One region of the Streptomyces millisiae genome, then DNA from elsewhere that is predicted to be linked to it. Evidence: riboswitches for the same ligand, from Rfam matches in the RefSeq annotation. Region 1 holds a riboswitch; the other holds the start of a gene.
The links. Region 1 has a riboswitch for cobalamin ahead of metE (5-methyltetrahydropteroyltriglutamate--homocysteine S-methyltransferase). Riboswitches for the same ligand answer to the same signal wherever they lie in the genome.
Positions count from the first base shown of each region.

Region 2: it holds a riboswitch for cobalamin, as region 1 does, so the genes downstream of both, RNC47_RS14315 (ribonucleoside-diphosphate reductase subunit alpha) here and metE (5-methyltetrahydropteroyltriglutamate--homocysteine S-methyltransferase) in region 1, are expected to answer to the same signal.

Region 1 is NZ_JAVREM010000008.1:113,006-122,131, reverse strand. Features, by position in the region: gene RNC47_RS10565 (LysR family transcriptional regulator) at 1-530, shown strand, start outside; gene RNC47_RS10560 (glycoside hydrolase family 30 beta sandwich domain-containing protein) at 784-2,094, opposite strand; gene metE (5-methyltetrahydropteroyltriglutamate--homocysteine S-methyltransferase) at 2,251-4,569, opposite strand; cobalamin riboswitch at 4,745-4,942, opposite strand; gene RNC47_RS10550 (phosphatidylserine decarboxylase) at 5,133-6,383, shown strand; gene RNC47_RS10545 (PLP-dependent cysteine synthase family protein) at 6,437-7,606, opposite strand; gene RNC47_RS10540 (pyridoxal-phosphate dependent enzyme) at 7,721-8,743, opposite strand; gene RNC47_RS10535 (GHMP family kinase ATP-binding protein) at 8,664-9,126, opposite strand, start outside.
Region 2 is NZ_JAVREM010000014.1:66,799-75,924, forward strand. Features, by position in the region: gene RNC47_RS14295 (carbon starvation CstA family protein) at 340-2,472, shown strand; gene RNC47_RS14300 (YbdD/YjiX family protein) at 2,469-2,660, shown strand; gene RNC47_RS14305 (GNAT family N-acetyltransferase) at 3,171-3,680, shown strand; gene RNC47_RS14310 (DUF2079 domain-containing protein) at 3,798-5,231, shown strand; cobalamin riboswitch at 5,404-5,569, shown strand; gene RNC47_RS14315 (ribonucleoside-diphosphate reductase subunit alpha) at 5,747-8,107, shown strand; gene RNC47_RS14320 (ribonucleotide-diphosphate reductase subunit beta) at 8,167-9,123, shown strand.

The DNA.
Region 1 (9,126 bases):
ACCGGTGGAACCGGGTCAGCGACGAGGCCCTGACCCTGACCCACCTGCTCAACGACCCCACCGTGCTCGTCGTCCCGGCCAACTCCCGGCTCCTCGACGAGCCCGAGGTCAGCCTGCGCTCCCTGGCCGCCCAGCACTGGATCATTCGGGCCGACAACCATCCGGTCGCCGAGGTGCTGCGGCGCAGCTGCCGGCTCGCCGGCTTCGAGCCGCGGATCGCCTACGAGTCACACGACTACCAGGAGGCGCAGGCCATGGTCGCCGCCGGCCTCGGCATCGCCATCGCGCCCCGGCTCGCGCTCACCAACCGGCGCAACGACGTGCGGCTGGTGCGGCTCGGCGCCGACGTGCCCGCGCCGATTCGCCGAATCCTGCTGGCCCGCCCTGAGAACCGGATGCCCACGCCGGCCACCCTCGCCATGATCGACATCCTGCACGCGGTGGCCGAGCGGTTCACCGACACCAACCTGGACCGCAACCAGCTCGGCTCCGTCCGCCGCGTCGGCGGACCCCGGGCCCCGCGCGCCTGACCGGCCCGGCCGCGGGGCTCGCGGGCCCGGCAAGAAGCGGCTCAGGCCCCGATCAGCACACCGCCGATGAGGATCGGGGCGACATCGGAGACGGTGAGCGCCGCGGCCAGGGCGCAGGCGGCGGCGAGGGTGGTGGCGAGGAGTCGGCGTGCGGACATGGGGCCTCCAACGAGGTCGGGGCGGTTGCCGCCCGGTTGGACCGTCCGGCGCCCCCGGAGGTTGCCCACCCGGCCGCCGGCCGGATGGGCGGACCTCAGCCGGTGACGAAGGTGGTGACGCTGCGGGCGGGGAGTTGGGCGGTGAAGGTGCCGTTGGTCATGGTGAGCGTGGTCTGTGGCGCCAGGTTCCTGCTGGCGTCGGTCAACCACCACGAGACGCGGGTGGAGGCGTTGTTGGTGAGGGTGAACGGTTGACTCACCGCCGAGGTCCCCTTGTTGACGGCGACGATGACGACCTGGCCGTTGGTGCCCCGGTAGGCGGAGGTGTAGAGGCTGGACTGGCTACTGGGGGTGGCGTCGACGCGGACGTGGCCCGGGCGGACGAACTTCGAGAAGTGCGCCATGTTGGCGCCGCGCTTGCTGATCTGCCCGTCCTCCCGCATGGGTCCGTAGCCGCGGCGGATGTACCACCACACGTACGCCTGGAACTGGCCGTCGACCAGGGCGCGGTGGATGTGCTCCCCGACGTCGAGCGCCTGTGGCCAGAGGTCGGCGGAGTCGCTGCTGTTGGGGTAGTACACCTCGGTCATCCACAGTTCCTTGCCGCCGCCCCGCTGGGTGAAGAGCGGGTAGGGGAAGTTCTGGAACTGGGTGCCGTAGAGGTGGGCGCCCAGGATGTCCATGTTCGCCAGCGCCTGGGCGTCGTTGAGGATGGGGTCGGAGAAGCTCTTGACGTACTGGAAGGACTCCGGGGCGATGACCCGGGTGCTGATCGAGCCGGCGTTCTCGCGCAGGAAGCGGACCATCTCGGTCGGGGTCCACCAGGTCCAGTCGTGCGCGTAGTCGGGCTCGTTCTGCACCGAGATCGCGTACAGGTTGACGCCGTTGTTGCGCATGAAGACGACGAAGTCGTTGAGGTGCTGGGCGTAGGCGGCGTAGCTGTCGTACCGCAGCCGCCGGGCGTCGGTCTGGCTGCCGCGCACGAAGGTCTCGACCATGCTGGCCGGGGGGTTCCAGGGCGAGGCGATGACGGTCGCGCCGAGTTCGACGGCGCGGCGGGCGGTGGCGACCTCGCGGCTCCAGTTGTTGCGGTCCTCGTGGACGGGGACGCGCAGCACGGTGAAGCCCAGCTGCCCGGTGCCGTTGCCGAAGGCCGTGTCGCGCTGGGCGGCCGTCAGGTCGCTGATCCAGACGGTGTGGTTCATGCCGCCGAAGCCGCGAATGGTCTGCCGGGACGCCGCGGGGTCGACCACCACGGTGGCCGCCGCCGTGATCGGTGCCCCGGGCGCCGCCAGGGCCGGCGTGGCGGTGGCGATGACCGGCAGGGCGCCCAGCGTCGCCAGCACCGACCGCCGACTCGGCGATCCGGGACCGGTTCCGGTGGACTCGTTGGGACGTAACGTCACTGTTCCGCCTCCTGAACGCTCGGGGTCACGACTTTGGGAGCGCTCCCATACGCGCTGGCAACGTAACGGCCTGACTGGTCACCGTCAACCCGCTCGGCGGGGTGACGCCGCCGGGGCCGGTCGCGTGGCGGACCGGCCCCAGCGGGCGGGTTCGGGTCAGGCCGTGGACAGCTCGGCACGCACGGCGTGCGCGGCCCGTACCAGGTTCTCCAGCGAGGCGCGGGTCTCGGGCCAACCGCGGGTCTTCAGGCCGCAGTCGGGGTTGACCCACAGGCGTTCGGCCGGGATGGCCCGCAGCCCGGTGCGCAGCAGTTCGGCGGCCTCCTCGGCGCTCGGCACGCGCGGGGAGTGGATGTCGTAGACGCCGGGGCCCGCCTGGCGCGGGTAGCCGTGCGCGGCGAGTTCGCGGGCCACCTGCATGTGGGAGCGGGCCGCCTCCAGGCTGATGACGTCGGCGTCGAGGTCGTCGATGGCCCGCACGATGTCGCCGAACTCGGCGTAGCACATGTGGGTGTGGATCTGGGTGTCGGGGCGCACGCCGCCGGTGGTGAGCCGGAACGCCTCGGTGGCCCACGCCAGGTACCCGGCCCGGTCGGCGGCCCGCAGCGGCAGGGTCTCGCGCAGCGCGGGCTCGTCCACCTGGATCACCGCGGTGCCGGCCGCCTCCAGGTCGGCCACCTCGTCGCGCAGGGCGAGGGCGACCTGGCGCGCGGTGTCGGCCAGCGGCTGGTCGTCGCGGACGAAGGACCAGGCGAGCATGGTCACCGGGCCGGTCAGCATGCCCTTGACCGGGCGCGGGGTGAGGGACTGGGCGTACGCCGTCCAGCGCGTCGTCATCGGCTCGGGGCGGGAGACGTCGCCGGCCAGGATCGGCGGGCGGACGTAGCGGGTGCCGTAGGACTGCACCCAGCCGTGCCGGGTGGCGAGGTAGCCGGTGAGCTGCTCGGCGAAGTACTGGACCATGTCGTTGCGTTCGGCCTCGCCGTGCACCAGGACGTCGATGCCGAGCTGCTCCTGGAAGGCGACGACCTCCCGGATCTCGGCCCTGACCCGCTCCTCGTAGCCGGCCGGGTCGACGCGGCCGGCGCGCAGGTCGGCGCGGGCGGCGCGCAGCTCGGCGGTCTGCGGGAAGGAGCCGATGGTCGTCGTGGGCAGCAGCGGCAGGCCGAGCCGGGCCCGCTGGGCGGTGGCCCGCTCGGGGTAGGGGTGGGGGCGGCGGGCGTCGGCCTCGGTCACCGCGCCGGCGCGGGCCCGGACGGCCGGGTCGCGGGTGATGGGGGAGCCGGCGCGGGAGGCCAGGTCGGCGCGGTTGGCGGCGAGTTCGGCCGCGATGGCGTCGGTGCCGAGGGACAGGCCCCTGGCGAGGGTGACGAGTTCGGTGGTCTTCTGCCGGGCGAAGGCCAGCCAGCGCAGGATCTGGGGGTCGATGTCGTGTTCCGCCGCAGCGTCCAGGGGGACGTGCAGCAGGGAGCAGGAGGCGGCGACGTCGACCCGGTCGGCGAGGCCGAGCAGGGTGCCGAGGGTGGTGAGGGACTTCGACAGGTCGTTGATCCAGATGTTGCGGCCGTCGACGACGCCGGCGACCAGGCGCCTGCCCGGCAGCCCGCCGACGGCCGCCAGCGCGTCCAGGTTGGCCGCGGCGGGGCCGGTGAAGTCCATGGCGAGCCCGTCGACGGGGGCCTGGGCCAGGACCTGGAGGGCGTCGCCGAGCCGGTCGAAGTAGGAGGCGACCAGGATCCGCGGCCGGTCGGCGAGGGCGCCGAGCCGCTGGTAGGCGTGGGCGGCGGCGGCAAGCTCGGCCGGGGTGCGGTCCTGCACCAGGGCCGGCTCGTCCAGCTGCACCCACTCGGCGCCGGCCGCCCGCAGGTCCGCGAGGACCTCGGCGTACACCGGCAGCAGGCGGTCCAGCAGGGCCAGCGGCTCGAAGTCGGCGGGCGCGCCCGGTGCGGGCTTGGCGAGCAGCAGGTAGGTGACGGGGCCGACGAGGACGGGACGGGCCGTCAGGCCGAGGGCGAGGGCTTCCGCGAGCTCGCCGACCTGCTTGGCGGAGTCGGGGGAGAACACGGTGTCCGGGCCGAGTTCGGGGACCAGGTAGTGGTAGTTGGTGTCGAACCACTTGGTCATCTCCAGCGGGGCGACGTCCCGGGTGCCGCGCGCCATGGCGAAGTAGCCGTCGAGCGGGTCGGCGGCGAAGGCGGCGCGGTGCCGGTCGGGGATCGCGCCGACCATGACGGTGGTGTCCAGCACGTGGTCGTAGTGGGAGAAGTCGCCGGTGGGGACCTCGGCGACGCCGGCCTCGGCCAGCCGCCGCCAGGTGGCGCGGCGCAGTTCGGCGGCGGTGGCCCGGAGGGCGTCGGCGGTGACGCGGCCCTTCCAGTAGCCCTCGGTGGCCTTCTTCAACTCCCGGTCCTGGCCCTGTCGGGGGTAGCCGTACACGGTGGCCCGTGCTGCCGCGGCTGCGGGCTTGGGGGTCACGGAGCTCTCCTTCGCGAGATGGTTCCCTGGGATCCCGGCGACGGGACGAGGACGCGAAGGGGACGGTGACCGGGCGGGCCCGGGCCCGCGCGCGAGGCGCCGCCGTCCGCCTGGTGTGTCGCCGACCCGCCCTCGAGGTCACCGGGATGTCCGCGCACGGGTGGCCGGGCGCGGGCAGTTGGCAGGTCTTCGGACTCGCGGGCCCGCCCTCCGGACCGGAGGACACCTACTGGCCGTCGCTTCCCAGGCCCGGTTCCCGGACCCAGTGCGTGTGACGGCGGTCGTTCCCGCTCACCGCTGCGGGGCAGTCCCGGATTCCCACCGGGTTCCCTCTTGCGACGCCTCCCGCCTGGCGGACGGGGCGAACCAGCTGCGTGGGCCAGCCTACGGGCCGCCACCGGGACGCGGCGGGTCACGTCCGTCATCCGGATGGCGAGGCGGCCCCCATCGACGCGTCGAAAGGCGGCCACTTTTCGGTGAAGCGACCGGGTTTGCCCCTGGCCGGGGGCCGGGGCGGGCACATATCCGTCGTGCCGTGCGATGTCCGAGGAGCGGGAGAAGCGATGACGGGCGAAGAGAGCTGTTCGAAGACCCTCGACGAGTTCCTCGGCAGGGTCAGGCGGTGGTACCGCGAGGACCGCGACGGCTTCGCGACCATGTACGACGCGGCGATCGCGAACGTGGTGCCGTACCCGGAGGACACGCCGCCCGGGGCGCGGTACGACTGGCGGGGCAGGTCGATCGAGGACCTGTGCGACTTCTTCCGGGAGTGGTACGAGGCGGGGTGGACCACCAGACCGAGCGAGGGCCTGCACCACATCGAGAAGTTCAGCTGGCTCACCTACGAGAACGACTACGGCATGGTCTTCGTGACCACCGGACCCGGGCTGCGGATGACGGCCGACTTCACCGCCCTCCAGGGCGCCCAGATGGACGACGAGGGGGAGCGGGGGCAGCTGCTCATCGCCAGCTGGCGGGAGGAACTCGGCTCCCGGATGGACGACTTCGAGCCGGGCCCGTGGCGGAGCTTCAACGACTTCTTCACCCGGAACCTGCGGGACGACACCAGGCGGCCGATCGACGCCGAGGACGACGACAGCGTGGTGGTCGCCCCGACCGACTGCGTCATCAACATGATCGTCGACGACCTGACGGAGGAGACGCCGATCCCCGTCAAGACGGTCACCATGAACGTCCGACAGCTCCTCGCGGACTCCCCGCACTACCGGAGGTTCGTCCCGGAGCGGGACGCGGCGGGCGAGGTGGTCAGGCCCGGCGGCACGGCGGTGTCCTGCGTGCTGATGCCCGACACCTACCACTGGTACCACGCGCCGGTGGCGGGCGAGGTGGTGGAGGCCCGCGACGACGTCGGCGGCGTCTACTACGGCATGCGGAACTTCCCTGGCCTGCTCAACAAGGGGAACGTCGGCTACGGCTTCGACTACGAGGTGTTCGACCGGTTCCGCCGGGGCTACCTGGTCTTCAGGACCGTGTTCACCGACCCGCGCGGGCGGGAGCACGAGACATACGTGGCGATGGTGACCGTCGGCCTCAACTCGATCGCCTCGGTGAACTACCTGCCGGAGTTCCGGCGGCCCGAGCGGCCGGTGCGGGTGCGGAAGGGGCAGAAGATCGGGAACTTCAGGTACGGCGGATCGCTGAACATCCTGTTGTTCCAGTACGGGAGGTTCCCGGCGCTCCAACTGCGCATGGGGCAGCGCATCGGGACCCTGGAGCAGACGGACAGGACGGAGACGCTGTTCGCCGGCTCCCGCCACGCGCGGGCCCGGTGCGGCCGGCCGCTGGCGCCCTGACGGCCGGAGCCCCCGGAGGCCACCCGGTCGTGGGCGGGCGGCCTCCGCCCCGGTCACATGTTCCAGAGGGTGACGAGGGGCCGGGGGACGGGCAGGAAGGGCTCGGGCGGCGTCCAGTCGCCGGTGGCGAAGAAGTTCCGGATCGTCGGCAGCCAGGGCTGGTAGTCGATGCCCTGGTCGGCGAGCCACTGGTCGTTGTAGTACTCGTTGGTGTAGCGGCTGGCGGCGTCGCACAGCACGGTGGCGACGCTGCCGGACTGTTCCTGGTCACGCATGCCGAGCAGCACGCGGATCGCGGCGAACACCCCGGTCCCGGTGGACGGCCCGGGGGAGATCCCCCACTCCCGCCGCTCGTGGAGGACTCGCATGGTGGCCACCGAGGCGGCGTCGTGGACCCGGATCATGCGGTTGACGGTCGAGGGCACGAAGGACGCCTCGACCCTGGGCCGGCCGATGCCCTCGATGTGCGAGCCCCGGTCGGTGATCGTCGGGTCGCGCCAGTACCAGCCGTCGAAGTACGCCGAGTGCTCGGGATCGGGCACGCACACCCGCAGCTCGCTGCCGGTGTAGCGGGCGTGCCGGGCGACGGAGGTGGCGGTGCCGCCGGTGCCGGCGCCCATCACGAACCAGTCCAGGTCGGGCACGGCGCGCAGCAGTTCGGGCCCGAGCCCCTCGTCGCCGCGCCAGTCGTAGGCGCGTTCGGCGTAGCTGAACTGGTCGAGGAAGTGGCCGCCGTACCGGTTCGCGACCCGGCGGGCGTAGGCGACGATGTCGCCGGAGACGGGGACGACGGTGCCGCCGAGTTCCGCGATGGCCGCCTTCTTCTCCCGGCTGGTGTTGTCGGGCACCACCGCGTAGAAGGGGATGCCGAGCCGCTGGCAGTACCAGGCCTCGGAGATGGCGGTCGAGCCGCTGGACGCCTCCACCACCGGCCGGCCCCTGGTCAGCCAGCCGCTGACCAGGGCGTGGACGAGCAGCGCCGCCGCGAGGCGGTGCTTGTGGCTGCCGGACGGCTGGTCGGCCTCCCGCTTGACGTACAGCCGCAGCCCGTTGAGCCGCGGCGGCAGCGGGATCTCGGTCAACTCCGTCGCCACGGGGGCGAGGTCGCCGCGGATGCGCTGGACGCAGTCGACGACCCACCGCCGGTCGTCCGGGTAGACGTCCGACTCGTCGTCGCGCTCGACCAGCTGGGGCTTCTCCGTGGTGCGCTCGACCAATGTCACCGGCGGCCTCCGTCGTCCGATCCGACCCCGCGCCGCCGACTGGTCGGCGCCCGCCCATGATCGGCGGCCCGCCGACCGTCCGCCCGGCACCCGACGCCTCAGGGCACGGCCGGTTCACCGCTTCGGCGCAACGGCGGCGGCCGCGGGGGCGGGGGAGCCGGCCCAGCGCATGCGGCACCAGGGCAGGGCCAGTTCGCGTGGGCTGGTGACCTGGCGGGGCGCGAGGTCGTCGACGGGGGCGGCCTCCCGGTGCCGGGCGAAGACCGAGTCGGCGTAGCGGTGTCCGGTGTCGGCGGCGACGAACACGACGGTGCGGTCGGGGCGGGCGCGGTGTTCCCAGCGGGCGGCGAGGTAGGCGGCGCCGGTGGAGAGCCCGGCGAACACGGCGTGTCGGCGCAGCAGGTCGACGCTGCCGGCCAGCGCCGCCCCGAAGGACGTCCAGTGGATGACGTCGTAGCGGCGGTGGTCGACGTTGCCGAACGGGATGGAGCTGCCGATGCCGGCGATGATGATCTCGGGGTCGGCCACGTGCTCGCTGCCGAAGGTGACGCTGCCGAACGGCTGGACGCCGACCAGCGTGGTGTCCGGGGCGTGCTCCCGCAGGTAGGCGGCGAGCGCCCCGCTGGAGGCGCCGGAGCCGACGCCGCCGACGAGCGTGACGGCCTGGCCGCCGGTCTCCTTGACGACCCGTTCGGCGACGGCGCGGTAGCCGAGGTAGTGGATGTCGTCGTGGTACTGGCGCATCCAGTGGTAGTCGGGGTGGGCGGCGAGGATCTCCCGCACCCGCGCGACGCGGCGGCTCTGGTCGAGCTTGAGGTCCGCGCTCGGCGCCATCTGTTCGAGGCGGGCGCCGAGGATGGTGAGTTGGGTGCGCAGCGTCCGGTCGACGGTGGTGGAGCCGACGATGTGGCAGCGCAGGTCGTGGCGGTGGCAGGCGAGCGCGAGGGCGTAGGCGTAGATGCCGCTCGAACTGTCGAGCAGGGTGTCGCCGGGCCGTACGACGCCGTGGTCGAGGAGGTGGCGGACGGCGGCGAGCGCGGAGACGACCTTCATCGTCTCAAAGCGCAGGCAGACGAGGCCGGGTTCGAGGCGTATCAGGTCCGGGGCGCCGATCGCGTCGGCGACGTGGTCGTACATGGTGGCTCACTCTCTCGTCGTGGGTCTGACGGGTCGTGAACGTCATGAGGACGGGGAGGCCGAGGCGTCGCAGGGCTTCGACGCAGCGGTCGAGTCGTCGGGCCAGGCCGGGGCGGGCCGGGTCGAACAGCAGCCCGGCCACGTTGCCGCTGTGCGCGACCTGGACGCCGGCCGCCCCGGTCTCGGCGGCGACGGCGACGAGTGCCGGCAGCTCCTCCTTGGGGAGCAGCCGCTGGTGGCGGGTGGCGCTGGCGGTGCAGACGCGGCCGAGCAGCGCGGTGTCGGCGGTGGCGACGGCGCGGCGCAGCAGGGCGCGTAACCGCTCGAAGGCGGCCAGGTCCCGGTCGCGGTAGGCGTCGGCGGGCAGGGAGAGGGTGTCGACG
Region 2 (9,126 bases), on a different contig from region 1:
CGCCGCACCCGGCCACGCCGAGCAACGCCCGGCCGCCGCCGCGCCGGCCAACGCCGGTCCATCGCCGACCGATACAGCCCGCATCCGGCCGACGCCGCGCCGCAGGCGCCCGGCTTCGGGGCTGGTCCGCCGAACCGGCGACCACCAGGCCCTTCTGAGCCGCTGGCGCGGCCACGCGCCACACGCGCAACTAGTCAACTCGGCTCCGCTGGCCTAGATTCCGGCCAGTCAGTCAAGGAGGACAGGCGGGAGACCACCGTGCAATTCCCCACGCACGCACGACCACGCTCCATCGCCATCTGGACCGCCGTCGCCGTCATCGGCGCCGTCGGCTGGTCCATGTTGGCGCTCTACCGCGGCGAGGAGGTGTCCGCCGCCTGGATGGTGGCGGCCGCGCTCGGCTCGTACGCCATCGGCTACCGCTTCTACGCGCGCTACATCGCGACCCGCGTGCTGCGTGCCGACCCGACCCGCGCCACCCCGGCCGAACGCGTCAACGACGGCGTCGACTTCCACCCCACCGACCGCCGCGTGCTGCTCGGCCACCACTTCGCCGGCATCTCCGGCGCCGGCCCCCTGGTCGGCCCGGTGCTCGCCGCACAGATGGGCTATCTGCCCGGCACCATCTGGATCATCGTCGGCGTCATCTTCGCCGGCGCCGTCCAGGACATGGTGGTGCTGTTCTTCTCCACCCGCCGCGACGGCAAGTCGCTCGGCCAGATCGCACGCGAGGAGATCGGCCCGATCGGCGGCGTCGCCGCGGTCATCGCCGTCTTCGCCATCATGATCATCCTGCTGGCGGTGCTGGCGCTGGTGGTGGTCAACGCGCTCGCCGAGTCGCCCTGGGGCACCTTCTCGGTCGGCCTGACCATCCCCATCGCCCTCTTCATGGGTGTCTACCTGCGCTATCTCCGCCCCGGCCGGGTCGCGGAGGTCACCGTCATCGGCGTGGCGCTGTTGCTGCTCGCCATCGCCTCGGGCCGCTGGGTCGCCAACTCGGGCCTGGCGGACACCTTCACGCTCTCGCCGCGCACCCTCGTCGTCTGGCTGGTGATCTACGGCTTCGCGGCGTCCGTCGCGCCGGTGTGGCTGCTGCTCGTGCCCCGGGACTACCTGTCGACGTTCATGAAGATCGGCACCATCGTGCTGCTCGCCGCGGCCCTGGTGGTCACGCTGCCGACGCTGAAGATGGACGCCGTCACGGACTTCGCGGGCAACGGCGAGGGGCCGGTGTTCGCCGGCTCGCTCTTCCCGTTCGTGTTCATCACCATCGCCTGCGGCGCGGTCTCCGGGTTCCACGCCCTGATCTCCTCCGGCACCACGCCCAAGATGATCCAGAAGGAGACCCAGGTCCGCACCATCGGCTATGGCGCGATGCTGATGGAGTCCGGGGTGGCGGTCATGGCGATCACCGCCGCCTGTGTGCTCGACCCGGGCGTCTACTTCGCGATGAACGCCTCGCCCGCGGTGATCGGCGACACCCTCCAGTCCGCCGCCGACACCATCTCCTCCTGGGGCTTCACCGTCACGCCTGAGCAACTCGCGGCGGCCGCGGAGTCCGTCGAGGAGGAGTCGCTGCTCTCCAGGACCGGCGGCGCGCCGACGCTCGCGCTGGGCCTCGCCGCGATCCTCGCGGAGATCCTCGGCGGCGACGCGATGATGAGCTTCTGGTATCACTTCGCGATCATGTTCGAGGCGCTGTTCATCCTGACGGCGATCGACGCCGGCACCCGGGTCGGCCGCTTCATCGTCCAGGACGCCATCGCCTCCGTTCACCCGAGGTTCGGCCGGATGCGCGCCACCAACTGGTTGCCCGGCATCGCGCTGAGCAGCGGCATCGTCGTCGCACTCTGGGGCTACCTGCTGTGGGTCGGCGTCAACGACCCGCTCGGTGGCATCAACACGCTGTTCCCGGTGTTCGGCATCTCCAACCAGCTGCTGGCGGCGGTGGCGTTGGCCGTCTGCACGGTGCTGCTGGTCAAGTCCGGCCGGCTGCGGCATGTCTGGGTGACGCTGCTGCCGCTCACCTGGCTCGCGGTGGTCACGCTCACCGCGAGCTGGCAGAAGGTGTTCTCCGGCGACCCGGCGGTGGGGTTCTGGGCCCGGCGCGACCAGTACCAGGACGGCATCGACGCCGGCCAACTGCTGCCCGGCGCGCAGGACATGGACGACATGCGGACCATCGTCAACAACGCCACGCTCGACGCGGCGATCTCCGCGGCGCTGGCCCTGCTGGTGCTGATCGTCTTCGCCGACGCGCTGCGGGTGTGCGTGCGGGCCGTCCGCAACCCGGGCACGGCCCGGCTGCGGGAGTCCCCGCACGTGCCGTCGCGGCTGATCGCCCCGGCCGGCCTGATCCCGACGAAGGAGGAGCGCGCCGAGCTCGCCGCGGCCGGCCTGGGCCCGGGCGGCGGCATCCCCGAGCAGTCCAGGGGTGAGCGGAGCACGGCGAAGGTGGAGGCCGGCGAATGAGACGCGCGGCGGCCTGGCTGCGTTGGTACGTCACCGAGCTGACCGGCGAGAACGCCTACGCCCGCCACGTGGCGCGGGTACGCGAGGTGGACCCGTCGGCGCCCGTGCCCTCCCGTCGCGCCTTCGAGCGCGAGCGGGTCGAGCGCCGCTACGGGGACCCGCGCAACGGGGGCGGCGTCTGCTGCTAGCCCCTGGCGGGGCGGGCCGGCGGGCCTCTCCCCCGCCCACCCGGCGCCTGCGGGCGGCCGGCTCGGCCGGCGGGTCTCGCGCCCCCCGAGGGAGCGGGGGCGCCGGCCCGGCCCCGCGCCTGCGGCGCGGCACGGGCCGCGGAGCCCGGCGGCGCGTGCCGCTGGGGATATGCGGCCCAGGCCGCCCTGGCCGCCGGGCGCAGGCCGCCCCGCTCCCGCCTGGCCGGCGCCGCAGGCGGGGGCGGGCGGGTCCGCGACGGCACCGCTCCGCCCCGCGCCGCCGGCAGGCACCCCGCTTCGGCCGGGCCCGGCGCCGGCGGTGCGGCGGCCCGCCGCCCCCGGGCCGCCGGGCGGAGGCCGCGCCGCAGGCGCGGGCGTCCGCCGGCGGGCCGCACCGTCCCGCCGCCGGCAGGCCGTCGCGGCTGGCCGGCCGAAACCGCTGGCGTGGGGGCGGGCCAGGCTCCGAGAATCGGCGCTCGGGGACGGCGCCGGGCGGAGAGGGCAGGAGACATGGCCGAGCAGGGCAACGTGGCGTTGCGTGTCGTGGACGAGGAGACGCTGGGCGGGCTGCTCGCGGCGGCGGTCGCCGACGCGGCGCCCGAGGACGTGATGCCGCCGGTCGCCGGTCCGCCCGGGTGGACGAGTGATCGCCGGGAGGCGTTCCTGGCCTGGCACCGGGCCCGCGGGAGGGCCGGGCTCGACGGGCCGGCCCGCGAGGCCACCTATGCCGTCGTCCACGACGGGGCGATCGTCGGTTCCGTGCGGCTGGCCAGGGCGGGCGCCCCCGGCGAGCTCGAGACCGGCATCTGGCTCGGCCGCTCGCACCGCGGCCGCGGCATCGGCACCGTCGCCCTGCGGCTGCTGCGCGTGGAGGCGCGGCGCGTCGGCGGCCGGGTGCTGGTCGCCGACACCACGGCGGACAACGCGCCGGCGGTCGCGGCCCTGCGGCGGCTCGGCGCCACGCTGAGCCGGCGGCCGGACGGCGTCGCGGTCAGCGCCAGGCTGCCGCTCGGCGAGTAGCCGCGCCCCGGGTCGGGAACCGTCGGGGCCGGCCGGACGTCCTTCCTGCGGCGGGGCGGGCCACCGGCGCGACACCGCCCTCGCGCCCCGACCCCTCGCGACCGCAGCGGTGTCCCGATGACCAGCACCACCCACACGCCCACGAGAACCCCACCGCGGACCGTCGCGCGGCCGACCCCGCGGTGGGGGTCGCGCCTGCCGTCGGACGGCGTGCTGCTGGCCATCGGGTTCTTCGTCGTCTACGCCACGCTCTCCGTCACCCGCCATCTCCGCTGGGAGAACCGTTCCTGGGACCTGGGGATATTCGAGCAGGCCATCAGCGCCTACGCCCGGCTGAACGAGCCGGTCGCCGACCTCAAGGGGCCCGGGTTCCCGATACTGGGCGACCACTTCAGCCCGATCACGGCGCTGCTCGCGCCGCTGTACCGCGTCTTCCCGTCGCCCGTCACGCTCCTCGTCGCGCAGGCGGCCCTGTTCGCGCTCGCCGTGGTGCCGGTGACGCGTGGCGCGGCCTTCCTGCTCGGCCGCCCGGCGGGCGCCGCGATCGGCGCGGCGTTCGGCCTCTCCTGGGGCATGCAGCGGGCGGTGGACTTCGACTTCCACGAGATCTGCTTCGCCGTCCCGCTGATCGCCTTCTCCCTGGAGGCCGTGCTGCGGCAGCGCTGGCGCGCCGCGCTCTGCTGGGCGCTGCCGCTGCTGCTGGTCAAGGAGGACCTGGGCCTGACGGTGGCCGTGCTCGCCCTGGTGGTGGCGTGGCGCGCCCACCAGGCCGGGCACGTGCGGGCGACCAGGGCGGCGCTGGCGGTGGCCGGGCTCGCCGTGCTGGCGTGCGCGCTGGTGATAGGCGTGGTGATACCGGGGTTCAACGCGGCCGGCGGCTACGACTACTGGGCCAAGGTGGACGAGGGGGGCGGCCCGCTGGACGCGCTGTTCAGCTCGGCCGACACCAAGCTGCGCACCCTGCTGTGGATCCTGGTCCCGACCACCGGGCTGCTGGCGCTGCGCTCGCCGCTGCTGCTCGTCGTGCTGCCGACGCTCGCCTGGCGGTTCGCGTCGCAGGAGCCGAACTACTGGGGCACCGACTTCCACTACAGCGCCGTGCTGATGCCCGTCACGGCGCTGGCCCTCGCCGACGCCGTCGCCCGCTCCCGCGACTCCAGCCGGCCGTGGCTGCGGTCCTACGCCCGCCAGTTGCCCGCCGCGGCGCTGGCGGCCGCGCTGGCGCTCTCCACGACGCTGCCGGTCGCCACCCTCACGCACGCCGACACCTACCGCCCGGGGCCGGTCGCCGAGGCCGGTGAGCGGGTGCTGGCCGCCGTCCCCGACGGCGCGGACGTCGCGGCCAACGTCCGGCCCATCTCCCATCTCACGCAGCGCGCCCGGGTGTTCTGGATCGGCGATCCCCGAATACCGGCCCCCGAGTACGTCGCCTACTACGACCCGGCCAGGGACGCGGCCGGCATGCTCGCCTACGCCCGGCAGCTGTATCCGGACGCGGCCTACCGGGTGACGGCGAGTGAGGCCGGCTTCTGGGTGTTGCGCCGCGACTGACCGTCGCGCACATTCGCGATCGCACACGCGGAAACATCCCCACCCCGAGCCCGACCCGTCGCCGCGCACCCTCGGGCCCCCATGCCACGGCGAGCGCCCCGGCCGTGGGTCGACCCAACGGGCATTCGCTTGTTCGCTCCCCCCGCTCCGTCACCAAGGGGACACGGAACACAACATATAGGGGTGCTCAGTTGGGGCAGCACAAGATGTATGCTCTTCCTCGTTGTCGCCCAGGGGAATCCGGTGAGAGTCCGGAACTGTCCCGCAACGGTGTGCGATGGCGGGATCCGTCCCGTCTGTCGTCAAGTCCGGTCGCCTGGCTGGCAGCCACAGACGTCCGGGCCTCGAGGACTGGGCCGACGGACGCAGCGCGGCATGCCTTTGCCTTACCACACACATGCCCGTGTGCGCCCGTCCCGCCCGGCCCTCGAAAGCCCGCCGCGGAACGCCGCGCGCGACCCCGTTCGGGCCGGCGCTCCGCGGTCGATTCGGTTCGATTCGAGGGAGAGCATCGAGTGACCATCGCACCCGTCGCACCCGCGGAGCCGGTTACAGCCTCGCAGTCACCCACACTGTCGAAGGTGCTGGCCGACCTCACCGGCGACCTGCCCGCCACCGACCCCGCGCGGGTCGAGGCGGCCGTCCTGCGCGGCCGGCACGCCGGCTCCGACGAGGCCGAGCTGCGCTCGCTGGCCATCGAGGCCGCCGCAGGACTGATCGCCGAGGAGCCCCAGTACTCGCGCCTGGCGGCCCGGCTCCTCACCCTCGCCATCCGCGAGGAGGCCGCCGGGCAGGGTGCCGACTCGTTCTCCGCCTCCATCGCCGTCGGCCACCGCGAGGGCCTGATCGGCGACCGCACCGCCGGGTTCGTCCGTCGCCACGCCTCCCGCCTCGACGCCCTCGTCGAGCACGCCGTCACCACCGGCGCCGACGACCGCTTCGAGTACTTCGGGCTGCGCACGGTCGAGTCCCGCTACGTGCTGCGCCACCCGATCACCCGCAAGGTCATCGAGACACCCCAGCACTTCCTGCTGCGGGTGGCCTGCGGCCTGGCCGAGGACGACTCGGAGCGGGCGCTGGCGGAGGTGGCCGAGCTCTACCGGCTCACCAGCACCCTGGCGTACCTGCCGTCGTCCCCCACTCTGTTCAACTCGGGCACCCGCCACCCGCAGATGTCCTCCTGCTATCTGCTGGACTCCCCCGCGGACGAGCTGGACTCCATCTACGAGCGCTACCACCAGATCGCCAGGCTCTCCAAGCACGCCGGCGGCATCGGCCTGTCCTACTCCCGGATCCGGGCCCGCGGTTCGCTGATCCGCGGCACCAACGGCAAGTCCAACGGCATCGTCCCGTTCCTGCGCACCCTCGACTCCTCGGTGGCCGCCGTCAACCAGGGCGGCCGGCGCAAGGGCGCGGCCTGCGTCTACCTGGAGACCTGGCACGCGGACATCGAGGAGTTCCTGGAGCTCCGTGACAACACGGGCGAGGAGGCGCGCCGCACCCACAACCTCAACCTCGCGCACTGGATCCCCGACGAGTTCATGCGGCGCGTCGAGGCGGACGCCGACTGGTCGCTGTTCTCGCCCGCCGACACGCCCGAGCTCGTCGACCTGTGGGGCGAGGAGTTCGACGCCGCCTACCGCCGCGCCGAGCAGGCCGGGCTCGCGCAGCGCACCATCCCGGCCCGCCAGCTGTACGCCCGGATGATGCGCACCCTGGCCCAGACCGGCAACGGCTGGATGACGTTCAAGGACGCCGCCAACCGCACCGCCAACCAGACCGCCAGGCCCGGCGCCATCGTGCACTCCTCGAACCTGTGCACGGAGATTTTGGAGGTCACGAACGACGGCGAGACGGCCGTCTGCAACCTGGGCTCGGTCAACCTCGCCGCCCATCTGGGCGACGACGGCGAGATGGACTGGGAGCGGCTCGACGCCACCGTGCGCACGGCCGTCGTCTTCCTGGACCGCGTCGTCGACCTGAACTTCTACCCCACGGCCCAGGCCGGCGCCTCCAACTCCCGCTGGCGGCCGGTGGCGTTGGGCGTGATGGGCCTGCAGGACGTGTTCTTCAGGCTCGGCCTCCCCTTCGACTCCCCCGCGGCGCGCGAGCTGTCCACCCGGATCGCCGAGCGCATCATGCTCACCGCCTACGAGACCTCGGCCGACCTGGCCGAGCGGCACGGCAGGCACCGGGCCTGGGCCGAGACCCGCACCGCCGACGGCGTGTTCCACCCCGACCACTACCCGGAGGCCACCGCGGCCTGGCCCGAGCGCTGGGCCGCGCTGCGTGAGCGGGTCGCCCACACCGGCATGCGCAACTCGCTGCTGCTCGCCATCGCGCCGACCGCGACCATCGCGTCCATCGCCGGCGTCTACGAGTGCATCGAGCCGCAGGTGTCCAACCTCTTCAAGCGGGAGACACTGAGCGGCGAGTTCCTCCAGGTCAACTCGTACCTGGTCGACGAGCTCAAGAAGCTCGGCCTCTGGCACGACGCGACCCGCGAGGCGCTGCGCGAGGCCAACGGTTCGGTCGCGGAACTCCCCGGCCTGCCGGACGAGTTGAAGGCCCTGTACCGGACCGCGTGGGAGCTGCCGCAGCGCGCCCTGATCGACATGGCGGCGGCCCGCACCCCGTACCTGGACCAGAGCCAGTCCCTGAACCTGTTCATGGCCGCGCCCACCATCGGCAAGCTCAGCTCGATGTACGCCTACGCGTGGAAGAAGGGGCTCAAGACCACCTACTACCTGCGTTCGCGCCCGGCCACCCGGATCGCCCAGGCGGCCCGCGCCGCCGCCCCCGCCGTCACCGTCGTCCCCGAGCAGGCCGTCGCCTGCTCCCTGGAGAACCCCGAGTCCTGCGAGGCCTGCCAGTGACCACCACCGTCCCCACCAAGAACCTGCTCGATCCGGGCTTCGAACTGACGCTCCGCCCGATGCGCTACCCGGCGTTCTACGAGCGCTACCGGGACGCCATCAAGAACACCTGGACGGTGGAGGAGGTCGACCTCCACTCCGACGTGACCGACCTGGCCAAGCTCTCGCCGGGCGAGCAGCACCTGATCGGGCGCCTGGTGGCGTTCTTCGCCACCGGCGACTCGATCGTCGCCAACAACCTGGTGCTGACCCTCTACAAGCACATCAACTCCCCCGAGGCCAGGCTCTACCTGTCGCGGCAGCTGTTCGAGGAGGCCGTGCACGTCCAGTTCTACCTGACGCTGCTCGACACCTACCTGCCCGACCCGGACGACCGCGCCGAGGCGTTCGCGGCCGTGGAGAACATCCCGTCCATCCGCGAGAAGGCGCAGTTCTGCTTCCGCTGGATCGACTCGGTGGACGACCTCGACCGGTTGGAGTCCAAGGCCGACCGCCGCCGCTTCCTGCTCAACCTGATCTGCTTCGCGGCCTGCATCGAGGGCCTGTTCTTCTACGGCGCCTTCGCCTACGTCTACTGGTTCCGCTCGCGCGGCCTGCTGCACGGCCTGGCCACCGGCACCAACTGGGTGTTCCGGGACGAGAGCTGCCACATGGACTTCGCCTTCCACGTGGTCGACACGGTCCGCGAGGAGGAGCCGGACCTGTTCGACGAGGAGATGGAGCGGGAGGTCACGGACATGCTGAAGGAGGCCGTGGAGGCCGAGCTCCAGTTCGCCCGCGACCTGTGCGGGGACGGACTGCCCGGCATGAACACCGACTCCATGCGCGAGTACCTGGAGTGCGTCGCCGACCAGCGGCTGGCCCGGCTCGGCCTCAAGCCGGTCTACGGCTCCCGCAACCCGTTCGCGTTCATGGAGCTGCAGAACGTCCAGGAGCTGACGAACTTCTTCGAGCGCCGCCCGTCCGCCTACCAGGTGGCGGTCGAGGGCAACGTCTCCTTCGACGACGAGTTCTGACCC